2 regions of the Cobetia sp. LC6 genome follow, and region 2 is predicted to be linked to the other one. Evidence: riboswitches for the same ligand, from Rfam matches in the RefSeq annotation. Region 2 holds a riboswitch; the other holds the start of a gene.
The links. A riboswitch is a leader RNA that binds a small molecule or an ion and turns the genes downstream of it on or off. The one in region 2 is predicted to bind thiamine pyrophosphate.
Positions count from the first base shown of each region.

Region 1: another riboswitch for thiamine pyrophosphate. It lies ahead of QQF40_RS02735 (ABC transporter ATP-binding protein); the one in region 2 lies ahead of thiC (phosphomethylpyrimidine synthase ThiC).

Region 1 covers NZ_JASSPL010000001.1:631,274-638,460, reverse strand. Annotated here, with positions in the region: gene QQF40_RS02750 (GGDEF domain-containing protein) at 1-799, opposite strand, end outside; gene QQF40_RS02745 (potassium/proton antiporter) at 985-2,694, opposite strand; gene QQF40_RS02740 (phosphotransferase family protein) at 2,832-3,797, opposite strand; TPP riboswitch at 3,985-4,098, shown strand; gene QQF40_RS02735 (ABC transporter ATP-binding protein) at 4,157-4,909, shown strand; gene QQF40_RS02730 (ABC transporter permease) at 4,906-5,673, shown strand; gene QQF40_RS02725 (ABC transporter substrate-binding protein) at 5,828-7,120, shown strand.
Region 2 covers NZ_JASSPL010000007.1:84,297-91,483, forward strand. Annotated here, with positions in the region: gene QQF40_RS10085 (GNAT family N-acetyltransferase) at 1-1,137, shown strand, start outside; gene QQF40_RS10090 (nuclease-related domain-containing protein) at 1,260-2,555, shown strand; gene QQF40_RS10095 (phasin family protein) at 2,968-3,336, shown strand; gene QQF40_RS10100 (peptidylprolyl isomerase) at 3,537-3,815, shown strand; gene thiC (phosphomethylpyrimidine synthase ThiC) at 3,948-5,957, opposite strand; TPP riboswitch at 6,084-6,224, opposite strand; gene tenA (thiaminase II) at 6,385-7,044, opposite strand.

The sequences.
Region 1 (7,187 bases), on a different contig from region 2:
CGCGCAGGATGCTGCGCATGCGCCGCACCAGCTCCTTGAGCACCTGATCACCGGCCTGGCGACCCCAGGTCTCGTTGATCAGCGCCAAGTGGTCGACATCGACCATCATCAGGCTCAGCGGCCCGTTGTTGATCAACATGCCGCGTCCGCTGTCGACCAGCTCCGCGCGACTCAGGGCACCGGTCAACGCATCGAAGCGCCCTCCCGTCTCGAAACGCTGCTGCAGGCGCTCCACCGACCAGCCCATCTGTACCAGCACCAGCGTGAAGAAGATGGTCAATACACCCAGATTGATGATGCGAAATGCCAGCATCCAGCCAGCGGGCAGCAGATGGGTCGGCCCTTCCAGCATCAGGATGATATAGGCCAGCAGCGGCATGCTCAGGCAGGCGGCACACAGAAGTACGCGCCGCATGAACGACATGCGGATCGAGTAGATGCACAGCAAGGCACCGAAGTAGAAGTAGTCGAATCCGGCCTCCGAGCCGAAATAGCTTAGCGAGAAGCTGATCTGCGCACAGGTGCCCAGCGCCATCAACGTGGCCGCCAGGGCTTCACGGCGAGCACGGTGCAGCTGCAGGCAGACCAGATCGACGATCAGCATCGCCAGATTCAGCGCCAGAATGCCCATCTCACCCAGCCACAACAGCAGGATGGCGTAGATCAGATGGCAGCTGACCGCCAGCACGTAGACCATGTTGAAGGTGGCATGAAAGGTCTTCTCATCCGCCGTGAGCCCGGGCGGGAATTGCTCGAATCGTCGCAGAAAGCCCGCGAGATGAGGATGTGGGCTGGCCATGTAGTCACCTCCTTGTCGCTGGCCACAAAGGATGGCCAGGCGCTGTCACGGACAAATTGGCCTGACATCAACAGAGTACGATATTGATGAGTCCAAACACGACGCCCCCATTACACGCAGTGCAATGGGGGCGTCGTAGTGCGTGAAGTTCAGACAGAGGCTCAGGCTCAGACACGGAGTCAGGCTCAGTGCAGTCGCAGCCCGACCTTGGTGATGCGATTGCCTTCCACCTCGTTCACCACCCAGTGGATGCCATGCCAGTCCACATCGTCGCCGACCACCGGCACCCCACCGACTCGACGAGTGATGAACTCGGCGATGGTCAGATGCTGCTCGCCCTGGGAGAGTGTCAACCCGTAGACATCGGCGATATCCTGCATGTTGGCATCGCCTTCCAGCGTGAAGGTCCCGAAGAAGGCGCGCTGCTCATGCTGCAGGCTCTCGCCATTGAACATGCGGTTGAGGCTTGGCACATCACACGAGCGCCCTACCACGCACAGCACATCCTGCTGATGCAGACAGGTGCTGCCCTTGGGGTGGATCAACACCTTGTTGCGGAACAGCGCCCCGACCTTGGCCCCCGACGGGAAGCGCAGCATGCGCAGCGCCACGCCTTCCAGCGCCGTGTTGTCGACGCGATAGACCAGCATCTCGTAGTCGTTGACCGGCATGATGCCGAGCAGGTTGCGGCGACTGGGCTGTGCGCCCGGCGGCACCACCACCCTCAACTTGCGCGCCATCGGCGCCAGCGATGAGCCCTGTACCAGCAGCGAGATGATGACCACGAAAAAGGCGACATTGAAGTAGAGACCGGCATTCTCGACCCCGGTGATCACCGGGAAGATCGCCAGCACGATCGGCACCGCCCCTCGCAATCCCACCCAGCTGATGAACCACAGCTCGCGCCAGCGGAAGCGGAAGAACGGCTTGAGACACAGGATGACCGCCAGCGGGCGCACCACCAGAATCAGCGCCACGCTGAGGATGGCGGCCGGCAGCGCGAACTGCAGCATGGTCGACGGCGAGACCAGCAGGCCCAGCATCAGGAACAGCACGATCTGCGAGAGGTGTGCCATGCCATCATGCACCGGCAGGATGTGCTCCAGATGACGACCGGGGTGATTCCCGATCATCAGGCCGCACAGATAGATGGCGAGGAAACCGCTGCCGCCCATCTCGTTGGTGGTGGCGAACAGGCTCAAGCCAAGTGCCAGCGCCAGCAGCGAATAAAGACCGGGGGCGAGGTCCAGATAACGCATCAGGCGTGCGATCAACCAGCCGCCGGCGATCCCCATGGCGGCGCCGACACCGAACTGCAGCAGGAAGCTCATGATGCCCGACGCGACGCCGGAGAGCTGACCGGTCAGGATCTCGGCCAGCGTGATGGTCAGGAAGATCGCCATCGGGTCGTTGGTGCCGGACTCGATTTCCAGCGTCGCACCGACACGCTCATTGAGGTGAACGCCCTGGCCTCCCAGCAGCGAGAAGACCGCCGCGGCATCGGTGGAACCGACGATGGCCCCGACCAGCAGGCCTTCGATCAGGGTGAGATCAAACAGCCACATGGCCAGAAGGCCCACCAGGCCACTGGTCATGAAGACCCCGACGGTGGCCAGCACCAGCGCCGGTTTCAGGCCGGCACGAAACGTGGACAGCCGCGTACGCAGGCCGCCATCGAGCAGGATGAGCGCCAGCGCCAGATTGCCGATCATGTAAGCGGATGAGGCGTCGTCGAACTGGATGCCCAGGACGCCATCTTCACCCGCCAGCATGCCAAGACCGAGGAACAGCAGTAGCAGCGGCATGCCAAGACGCGCCGAGACGCGGCTGGCCAACACGCTCAAGGCGATCAGCGTGCCTGCCAGCAAGAAATAATAATTCAGGTTCTCTACCACGAGTGCTCCCCCGCCAAGCCCTACATCAGATCTCGAGTGACGTCCATGACGACTCACCCACAGTATTCCATGTCAGCGAAGGGGCTGCAGAGAAATTTCACACCTTTCATGTACTTGCAGTGTACAGCACGCGAATTTCACGCCAGGCTGCGCGGCGAGACCCAGGCAGGGGCTGCCGCAAGCTCAGCATAGGACCGCGGGCCGAATGCCTCCATCGCCCACAACAGCGCACGGCACAGCTCACGCTGGCCATCGAGATCGACCATGCGCCCATGGCGCGAATAGCCCTTCATGAAGGCCTGACGCTGCTCCGGCGTTTCCAGCAGCAACTCCACCAGCGCCCAGTCGAACTCGATCGGCGCCCACACCAGCGCTTCCCAATCGCTCCATACCCAGCCGGTGGCGGCGCACAGATACTGATCGGCGCGCATGTCCGGCAGACACCACACCGCGCGAGTCGGCGCCGGGAAGGTGCGCTTGAGCAGCGTGCCGAGTTCCGCGCGACGCGGGTGATGGGCCAGAAAGCGCGTGACGCGGGCATTCCAGTGCAACAGCGGCATCGGCTGCGCCAGCGGCTGACCGAAGCCCGACACCGTATCCTGATGCAGGCGACCGAGCTGGTCGCCCAGCAGCTCACAGAAGGTGATGCTGAGATTGCTCGGCTGACCGCTGGACCACGGCAGGTGCCAGATGGGCGCGCCATCGAGACGCCCCAGGAAGGTCAGGGGCAGCGGCGGAATCGGCAGGCGCGCGGGCAAGGCGCCCGCCAGTCGCGTCAAACCCTCCGGCGTCGCCCAGCGATCGGCACCGAAGACCCCGCGCATGGCGTGCCAGAAGGGGTCGTGGTCTGGCCCGGTTCGCGCCAGCTTGATCAGCCCCGGCGTGCCGCCACGCTGGCGCCACAGCCAGTTGGCGCTATCCGGCCAGGCGAGTGCCAGCGGTTCGAGCGGTTGCCCCAGATAGGTCGAGAGCCGTCGAGTCAGTGACTCCTCGGGCCAGCCCCTGGGCACGGGGTGCGGCTCCCCCGTGGCGTCAGCTGCGCTCGGCCGTCGCGGGGGGACGGGATAGCTGGAACAGGTCGAGAGATCCGGTGTGTCGGGCATGATGATCTCCTTGGGCAACACGTCTTGTTACAGTCATGTTCAGCATACCCAAGGCGTGCCACATCGGCATAGTCCGTTTCGCCCCACTCAGGAAAGCCAATCAGGAAAGCCACTCAAGAAAGTCGCCGTCTCCCCTGCCCCGACTTGCGTCGGACAAGACACCGGCAAGACAGTGACGTTACACTGTCGGCCTGGATGGGGGTGCCCGAGAATGGGCTGAGAGTCGCAGCGATACGTCGCGCGACAACCCCTGGAACCTGATCCGGTTGATACCGGCGGAGGGAATCCCCGACGCGTGCCCTGCACGGCGCGTCACCTGCTTCCTCCTGCCGGCACGCCGCCTGACCACGGAATTGCCTGTGTCGCTGGGACTCACCCTCAACAACGCACGAATCGATTACGCCGGCCACACGCTGTTCCGCGATATTTCCGCGCGTCTGGAGGCTGGTAGCTGGACGGCACTGCTGGGGCGCTCCGGCTGCGGCAAGAGCTCGCTGCTGCGCCTGCTGGCTGGCCTGGAAATGTCAGATCTCCACCAGCTCGACCTCGCCACCGATGACGGTCAGCCGCTGACCGACCGCGTGGCCTGGATGGCGCAGCAGGACCTGCTGCTGCCGTGGCGGCGCGTCATCGACAACCTGTGGCTGGGCGATGACCTGCGCCGGCGGCCGCGCAATCGCGAACTCGCCCATGAGCTTCTGGCCGCGGTCGGGCTTGAGGGTCGTGAGCAGGCCTGGCCGGACGCCCTCTCCGGCGGCCAGCGCCAACGCGTCGCTCTCGCCCGCACGCTCTATCAGCAGGCGCCGATCGTGATGATGGATGAGCCGTTCTCGGCGGTGGATGCCATCACCCGTCTGGAGCTGCACGATCTGGCCAGCCGCCTGCTCAAGGGCCGCACCGTCCTGATGGTGACCCACGACCCGCTTGAGGCATTGCGCCTTGCCGATCAACTGCTGGTGCTGCGCCCGTCGAGCGCCCCGGGCCACGGCGCCGAGCTTGAGCATCTGCCGGGGCTTGGCGCCGTGCGGCCGGTGCCGCTGGATGACCCGGCCCTGCCGCCGGCGCAGGCGCAACTGATCGCCCGCCTGCGTGATAGCGAGGAGGCCGCATGAAACGTCTGCACGCCATGCGTCACCTCGTCATCAGTACGCTGCTCCTGCTGGGACTTTGGCAGCTGATCATTGCCGTTACCGCCGTACCGCCCTACATTCTGCCCACGCCCCAGGCCGTGCTCGAGGTGCTGATCCAGAAGGCACCGCTGCTGGCCCATCACGCTGGCGTCACCATCAGCGAGATACTGGCCGGGCTGGTGCTGGGCATCCTGCTCGGGCTTTCCACCGCGCTGGCGCTGGCCTTCATCCCCCGCCTGCGCCGTACGCTGTTGCCGATGCTGCTGATCAGCCAGGTGATACCGCTGTTCGCGATCGCCCCACTGCTGGTGCTGTGGCTCGGCTATGACATGCTGTCCAAGGTAGTGATGGCGACGCTGATCATCTATTTCCCGGTCGCCTCCACTGGCTACGACGGCCTGCGCCAGACCCAGCAGGGCTGGCTGGATCTGGCCCACACCCTGGGCGCCAGCCCATGGCGCAGATTGATCCACATCCAGCTGCCCGCCGCACTGCCGGCGCTGGCCTCCGGCATTCGCATGGCCGCGACTGCCGCCCCCATCGGCGCCGTCATCGGGGAATGGGCCGGTGCCAGCCAGGGGCTGGGCTATCTGATGCTCAACGCCAACGCGCGCATGGAGATCGACCTGATGTTCGCCGCCCTGCTGGTGCTGGTTGCCTTTTCCCTGCTGCTCTATTTCTCGCTGGATGCGCTGCTGCGCACCCTGATGCCCTGGCACCGCGACCGGCTGACACGTCTGAGCTGACACGCCTTGCCTTCGGAAAAATACTGCATGACCGCATGACCGCATGACCGCATGACCGAAAGACGCAACGACGCTCGACACAAACTGCAAGAGCCTGACGACTGCCGCCCACGAACGGCAGCACCACTACCCTGTGATCACAAGGAACTCCGCCATGTCTCATTCGTCATCGGCGCCACGGCGCAAAGCACAGCCGACACGTTCACCGCGTGCCTCGCTGCTGTCCACCGCCTTCGCCACCCTGCTGACCACGCTGTGCCTGAGCAGCCTGCCAGCCACTGCCATGTCGGCCCACGCCGCCGAGGCAGAACCCGCCGCGACCAGCACCCAGTCAGCGCCGGAAATCGTCGCTCAGCAAGCCGAGGTCGGAGTGAACGGCGACTCAACCGCCTCCGCGCCGGTGGCGAGTCAGGAAGCCGTGGAAGCGACTGCCGGCGCCGCCGAGCAGGCGAAGAACGGTGCTGAACCGACCGCGGAAGCCACACCAGCCGGCGACGAACAGAGCGCTGATGCTGACTCGAAGGACGTTGCCAAGGACGCTGCCACCGCCGAGCAGCCGCTGACGCAGTTCAAGGTCATGCTCGACTGGTACACCAACCCCGGTCACGCCCCGCTGGTGCTGGCACAGGAGCTGGGGCTGTTCAAGAAGCACGACCTTGATGTCGAATTGATCGCCCCTGCCGACCCGAGCGTGCCGCCCAAGCTGGCTGCCGCCGAGCGTGTCGATATCGCCATCAGCTATCAGCCGCAACTGCACCTGCAGATCGATCAGGGCCTGCCGCTGGTGCGTATCGGCACCCTGGTCGCCACGCCGCTGAATGTGGTGGTGGTGCGCGCCGACAGCGACATCCAGTCGATCGCCGACCTCAAGGGCAAGCGGGTCGGCTACTCGGTCGGCGGTGTCGAGGAAGTGCTGCTCTCCACCATGCTGCAGCACAGCGGCCTGACGCTGGATGACATCACGCTGACCAACGTCAACTTCTCGCTGACGCCGTCACTGCTGACGCGCAAGGTCGATGCCGTCACCGGCGCCTTCCGCAACTTCGAGCTGGCCCAGATGGCTCAGGAAGGCGTCAAGGGCCGCGCCTTCTACATCGAGGAAGAAGGCGTGCCGACCTATGACGAGCTGATCTTCGTCGCCAACAGCGACAGCTACGAGCGCAAGCAGGCGCAGTACGCCGGCTTCCTCGCCGCCGTCGGCGAAGCCACCGCCTGGATCATCAACCACCCGGACCAAGGCTGGGAGATGTTCCGTGACTCCGATCCGGCACTGGATACCGAGCTCAACAAGGAAGCCTGGTACGCCACCCTGCCGCGCTTCGCGCTGCGTCCTGCCGCGCTGGATGCCGGCCGCTACCGTGACTTCGAGGACTTCCTGTTCGAGCGCGGCATGATCAAGAAGCGCCAGTCGCTGAGCCACCTGGCCGTCGACGTCAACGCGCCCTGAGACGTTGAGCGCTTGAGCGCGCCCCATGCAAAACGCCCTGCCGGAATCTCCGACAGGGCGTTTTGGG
Region 2 (7,187 bases):
TATCCCTTTCTGCAGCATGCCTATCTGAGCGCGCTGGAAAGCTGCGGTGCGGCCAGCGCCGCCAGTGGTTGGCACCCTGCCCATCTGGTGGTGCGAGATGCTGAAGGTCGCTTGCTGGCGGGGCTGCTGCGCTATCTCAAGCTGCACTCGCGTGGCGAATATGTGTTCGACCAGCAATGGGCGGAGGCCCTGGAGCAGGCCGGTGGGCGCTATTACCCCAAGCAGTTGACTGCCGTACCGTTCACTCCCAGCGACGGCCCACGCCTTGTCACCTCGCCGCAGTTGACGTCGCCCGCCGCCCGGCGTGCCTTGCTTGAGTGGTTGTGGCCGCATCTCAAGGCCGGCATCGCGCCCGCGGCTGAGCCGGGTAGCGCGCTGCGTCGCTATGAGCACAGCGGGTTTCATCTGCTGTTTGTCTCGGCAGAGGAGCGGCAAGACTGGCAGGCGGCGATTCCGGAGCTGATTTCGCGTCCCGGGATGCAATATCACTGGCAGTCACGCGGTGAGCCTGACTTTGCCACATGGCTTGAGAGTCTGCGTTCCAAACGGCGCAAGGAGATCCGTCGCGAGCGGCGCAAGGTCGCCGAGCAAGGCTTCACGCTGGCAAGGCTCGAGGGGGCGCAGATTGGCTCTGATGATATCGAGGCCTTCTACCGCTGCTACTGCATGACCTATCTCGAGCGCGGTCAGCGCCCTTATCTGCCGCTCGATTTCTTCCAGCAGCTCAGGCGCAGCATGCCCGAGCGGTTGCTGCTGGTGCAGGCGCGTGATGAGCAGGGCACGCCGGTAGCGGCAGCCTTGTGTCTGATCGGCAATGATTGCCTGTATGGTCGTTGGTGGGGCAGCGAAGTCCACGCCGACTGCCTGCACTTCGAGGTCTGCTATTACCAGGGGCTCGAATTCTGTCTGCAGCGAGGGCTCAAGCGCTTCGACCCCGGCACTCAGGGGGAGCACAAGATCAGCCGCGGTTTCGCGGCGTATGCCACCGGGTCGCTGTATTGGCTGATGCATCCCGGGCTTCAGGAGGCGGTGGCAGAGGCGGTCGAGGAGGAGGCGCGCTGGCTCAGCAAGGCGCGTCAGCAGGTGACGGCAATGTTGCCCTATCGGGAGCCCGCTCCCCGACCAGGGCAGGAGTGATGATCCTCAGTCTCCGTCACTGCTATCCGCTGGCGGATTTTTCCGCGAAGTCCGAGGCAAGAAAGATTGCGAATAGAGCACTACACTGAGTTATATATGAATGCTCTAATTCAGAGGCGCCCATGCTGATCAAGGACTGTGATTCACGGGAATATGACCTGCTGGTGCTCGAGGTGCTGGCGCAGGATGCTGCGCTTGCCGCGCCCGAGCGCCACAAGGTGCTGGAGGCGCTGCGCGCGATACGTGCCCGCCAGGCTCGTCGCCGTGCGCTGGCAAGCCAGCTGGATACCTTGTTGGGGACGCGGGATGATTGGGTCGTGCTGCATGATGTGAGGCTGGCCCAGGCAGAGGGCGTGATCGAGATCGATCACCTGCTGATCAACAGCCTCATGCAGGTCTGGGTGCTGGACGCCTCCTGTTTTGATCTGACGCTCTCGATCACCCCCTTCGGTGAGCTGTTGGCTCATGATGGGCGAGTCGCGCAGGAGGGCGAGGTTCCCGCGGACGAAGATGGCGTCATGGCGCACGCCGTGACGCCTTGTCCCTTGCAGACGATTCCTGAGCGCAGTCGCGCCATCGTGCAATGGCTGGAGGCCTCCTCGTTGTTGCCTGTGCGTCTTGGGATGACGCTGCAGCCGCAATTGCGCTATCGCATCGTGGTGGCTGATGCGGCTCAGGTCAGTCGCCCGCCGGAAGACATCTTCGACAGTCGTGCGCTGCTGTCCTTCGCGCGCCTCAAGCGTCAGTGCCTGCAGGTAAGCAGCAAGACCGCTTACGTGACTCGGCTGCGCAGTTTTACCCACCGCCTCGATCAACGCCGCCTGCGCCAGCTGGGGCGCGCCATCGCGACCCGGCATGTGGCCCCCAATACCGATTGGGTGGCGGAGCTGGGCCTGGCCACTGACACACGCTCGCCGGAGGGCGGTGGTGCCACTCCAGTGTCCACGCTGGCCTATCTATGGCAACCGCCTCTATCGCCTGAAGGGCAGTCGCGGATCTCAGGCGAAAGCGCTGCCATGGTGGCAGAGTCCGATGACATGGAGGGGGCGTCGGAGGACACGACGCTGGCGGTCCAGCGTGGCGTGACATCCACGGCTGCTCTGAAGCGACAGTGCGGTTTCGGGGGCCGAGGGCTGCAGGCTGCACATTGGCAGCCCGGGCACCAGGATCCGGGGCAGGGCAGCCAGGAAGGCTCCGCGAGCCAGCAAGGGGCAGGCGAGCAGCAGGGTACTGCGCCCGACCATCAGCAGGGCGTGTCTTCTGCCCGGTCGCAGGATGAGGAAGGCTTGCCGCGCTGCCAGGGCTGTCGGCGGTGGCTTTCCTCCCAGAGTGTCGACTTCTGTCGCCAGGCAGAACAGGCACGTGCGCTGGGCGGGCGCCTGCTCTGCAAACGCTGTCGCGATGCCTCAGCCCAGTAAGGCAGTAGCACGGTGTTGTATTTGACTCCGGTCCTGTGTCCCAGGCCTATGGCGCCAGTCTGGCGCTCAAGGGTGTGGTTCATGGCGTGACGGGAGCTCAGGGCGTCAATTTTATTTCTGATTTCTGATTGTTTTTTTCCAGTGTAATCAAGCGACTGCATCAACCAGGGCGTACAGGCCAGTCGTTGCAATGTTTTTGATGTTGCAGTGCAACAAAGACTGTCTTATGCTGCGTTGCAGCGAGGATGGAACCTGGTCGATAGCACTATCTGACCGTGACGGCTTGTTAGTGACGGCTTGACAATGATGGCTCGGTCACTACGGTGCACCAGCCCGGTTCAATCCTGATAATCGAACGGAGCAAGGCTCCGGTTCATTTCAGCGTGATGCCAATACCCTGGAGGGTGCCTACATGTTCAATGCCAACTTCGAGAAGTCCGCTCAGCAGTTCGACGATATGTTCCTGTCTCCGCTGCGTGCGTTCAGCGCCCTGAGCATCGATTACAGCGAGAAGCTGATCGGCGCACAGATGGAACTGACCAAGTCCTATGCTGATGCTTCCCTGACCCAGGCGCGTTCCATGCTCGAGATCAAGGACAGTGAAGGTCTGAAGAACTTCGTCAAGGAGCAGCAGGAAACTGTGAAGTCTCTGGGTGAGAAGCTGCAGAACGACACCCAGAAAGTGGTCGAGCTGAACCAGGAATACGCCAAGAAAGGTCAGGAACTGGCAGAAAGCAACGCCAAGTCCGCCTCCGAGGCCATGCAGAAAGTCGCCAAGTAAGCGACTGCTGCCGACGCTCTCAGGCGAGCGTCCCCAACGCCCATCCGGTCTTCCGGGTGGGCGTTCGCGTGTCTGGAGCATCGTTGAGCAGGTGGGGAGGCGCGCGACGCTAGCGGCGAGCGCTGCCTTGGGCCACAATGACCTGCCACGCCGCCGGTGATTGCCGACGGCATTTATTCGATCAGTGACAGGTGATAGACATGGCACAGGCCACAGCGCGTCATATTCTCGTTTCCAGCGAAGAACAGTGTGCAGCTCTCAAGACCGAAATCGAGAACGGCCGCGATTTCGCTGATGCCGCTCGCGAGCACTCCTCCTGCCCGTCCGGCCGCAGTGGCGGCGACCTGGGTGCCTTCGGCCCGGGCATGATGGTCAAGGAATTCGACGAAGTCGTGTTCAGCGCCCCGATCAACACCGTGCAGGGCCCGGTGAAGACCCAGTTCGGTTATCACCTGCTGGAAGTCACCAGCCGTACGTGAGCCTTCTGTCACGCTCATGAGATGTCATGAGCGTTTGGCAGGATGTGACGAAAACGCCCCGACCATCACTGGTCGGGGCGTTTTTTGTGTCGCTTGGCAAGTCAGCTTCCCTGTGCGCCGTCAGGCGCTTGACTAGACCTCCTGATAGAGCTGGCTGCCTTCACGCTTGAACTTGTCTGCCTGCTCCTGCATGCCGGCCATCACGCTGTCGGCATCGCCGGTCAGGCCATGCTCATTGGCGTAATCACGCACTTCCTGGGTGATCTTCATCGAGCAGAACTTCGGCCCGCACATGGAGCAGAAGTGGGCGACCTTGGCCGAGTCCTTGGGCAGCGTCTCGTCGTGGAAGCTGCGCGCGGTGTCCGGGTCCAGGCCCAGATTGAACTGGTCTTCCCAGCGGAATTCGAAGCGTGCCTTGGAGAGCGCATTGTCACGACGTTGCGCGCCTGGATGGCCCTTGGCCAGATCGGCGGCATGCGCGGCGATCTTGTAGGTGATGATGCCGGTCTTGACGTCGTCCTTGTTGGGCAGGCCCAGGTGCTCCTTGGGGGTCACGTAGCAGAGCATGGCGCAGCCGAACCAGCCGATCATCGCGGCACCGATGCCGGAGGTGATGTGGTCGTAACCCGGGGCGATGTCGGTGGTCAGCGGACCGAGGGTATAGAAGGGCGCCTCGTCACACTCGCTGAGCTGCTTGTCCATGTTCTCCTTGATCAGGTGCATCGGCACGTGACCCGGACCTTCGATCATGACCTGGACATCGTGCTGCCAGGCGATCTTCGTCAGCTCGCCGAGCGTCTCGAGCTCACCGAACTGGGCGGCGTCGTTGGCATCGGCCACCGAGCCCGGGCGCAGGCCATCGCCCAGCGACAGGCTGATGTCGTAGGCCTTGCAGATTTCGCAGATGTCCTCGAAGTGGCGATAGAGGAAGCTTTCCTCGTGATGCGCCAGACACCACTTGGCCATGATCGAGCCGCCGCGCGAGACGATGCCGGTCACGCGACTGGCAGTCAGCGGCACATAGCGCAGCAGGACGCCGGCGTGGATGGTGAAGTAGTCGACGCCTTGTTCGGCCTGCTCGATCAGCGTGTCGCGGAAGATCTCCCAATCGAGGTTCTCGGCCACGCCATCGACCTTCTCCAGCGCCTGATAGATCGGCACCGTGCCGATGGGCACGGGAGAGTTGCGCAGAATCCATTCACGGGTCTCGTGGATGTTGGCGCCGGTCGAGAGGTCCATCACGGTGTCGGAACCCCAGCGGATCGCCCAGGTCATCTTGTCGACCTCTTCCTCGATGGAGGAGGTGACCGCCGAGTTGCCCAGGTTGCCGTTGACCTTCACCAGGAAGTTGCGGCCGATGATCATCGGCTCGCTTTCCGGGTGATTGATGTTGGCGGGAATGATGGCGCGGCCGCGTGCGACTTCCTCACGCACGAATTCGGCGGTGATCTCGTCGGGCAGGTTGGCGCCGAAGCTGTGGCCCGGGTGCTGGTGGCCCAGAATGCTCTCGACGGCTTCGCTGCCCTGATATTCCTCACGCAGCGCGATACGACGCTGATTCTCGCGAATCGCGATGTATTCCATCTCCGGCGTGATGATGCCCTGGCGCGCATAGTGCAGCTGGGTGACATTCTTGCCCGGCAGGGCACGACGCGGGCGATGGTCCAGCTCGAAGCGCAGTGACGACAGGCGCAGGTCGGCCTGGCGCACGCGGCCATATTCACTGCTCAGCTGATTGAGCTGTTCGGTATCACCGCGTTCCTCGATCCACTTTTCGCGCAGCGGTGCCAGACCCCGGCGAATATCGATCTCGACCGCCGGGTCGGTGTAGGGGCCGGAGGTATCGTAGACGACGATCGGCGGGTTCTCTTCCAGACCGCTGGAGGTCTGGGTCGGAGAGCAGACGATCTCGCGCATCGGCACGCGGATGTCCGGACGGGAGCCTTCGATATAGATCTTGCGCGAGCCGCTCAGCGGCGCGATGGCGGCGGCGTCGACTTGTGCTTCGCTGGCGAGGTGGCGGCTGCCATCCTTGCGAACGGCGCGCGCGCGTGCCTTGGGGGCAGACTCAGGCTGCGAGGCGAGCGGTGACTCGGCGGCGTTGGTGGCTTGCGGGTCTTGTGTTGTCGGGACAGTGCTCATGCAGGTCTCCTCAAAGGGCGACGTCACGGCTGACGTCATCATGGGAAGACCGTGCGCAGGGAGAGGATGGTCGTCGCCGACTCCTTGCCAACAGGTGGCCCGGGAGCGAGGCGGCCGCGCGCAGCGGCTGGCCATCAGCTTGATTCCTACGCCGGTCCTAACCGGTTCAGGTTCCACGGGACCCCTTGCTGGCAAGCTCGCGCGTCAGGGCGGCGAAGCATGCATGCAGGATCTCAGCCGGTTCCACCGGCACCCCGTCAAGCGTGTGCAGATTTCAATGCGAGAGTGTGTTGCCCGAAGCGTCAGGCTTGCCCCGGGGAGCGTTCTCTCATCCAGGCTCTGTTGGCCTGTCAGTCGTGCCATCCATGGAGGATGGCGTCATCCCGAGCGGCTCATGGCGAGCACCGGGACGTCAGTCTGTGATGACTCAAGCGCGATCGAGACCCATCTGCCAGAAGTCGATCTCGAGTCGCGTGGCGTCACGGAAGACATCGACCAGTTCACCCAGTCGACGCTCCGAGACCTCCGAGAGTCGCGCATCCAGCCATTCACGCTCGGCTTCGACGGCTTCCTTGAAGTCATCGCTTGAGTACATCGCGATCCAGTCCGCGTACGGGTTGTTCTCGATCTCGGTGGTGTCTTGATCGAGCAGCCACTCGGCGATCTCGCCGTAGCCGATCAGGCAGGGCGCGAGCGCCACGTGCAGATCGAGCAGGTCGCCGCGCTGGCCGCAATCGAGCACGTAACGGGTATAGGCCAGGGTGGCGCGCGATTCCGGCAGCTCGCTCAGATCATCCTCGCTGATGCCCCACTCGCTGCAGTAGCCGATATGCAGATCGAGCTCGGTATTGAGGATGGTGTCGAGACTGGCCGTGGCCTGACGCAGCTCCGCGAGGGTGCGGCTCTTGTAGGCGGCCAGCGCCCAGGCACGCGCGAAGTGGATCAGGAACAGGTAGTCCTGCTGCAGGTAATGGCGGAAGGACTCCTCCGGCAGACGACCTTCGCCCAGCTGGCGAACGAAGTCGTGCTCGAGATAGTCACGCCATTCCTCGGCGCAGGCACTGGTCAGGTCGTTGAAACTAGGCATGACGCATCCCTCGGTGAGCGTGCTGACGACCCGTGATGGGGCGGCAGTTCTCTGGCGCAAGCGTGGCCAGTACCGGAACAGGAGCAGGGGAAAAGCGGGGGAGGTGCCGACAGTCACCGTGAGAAAGTGGTGACGTTATCGAG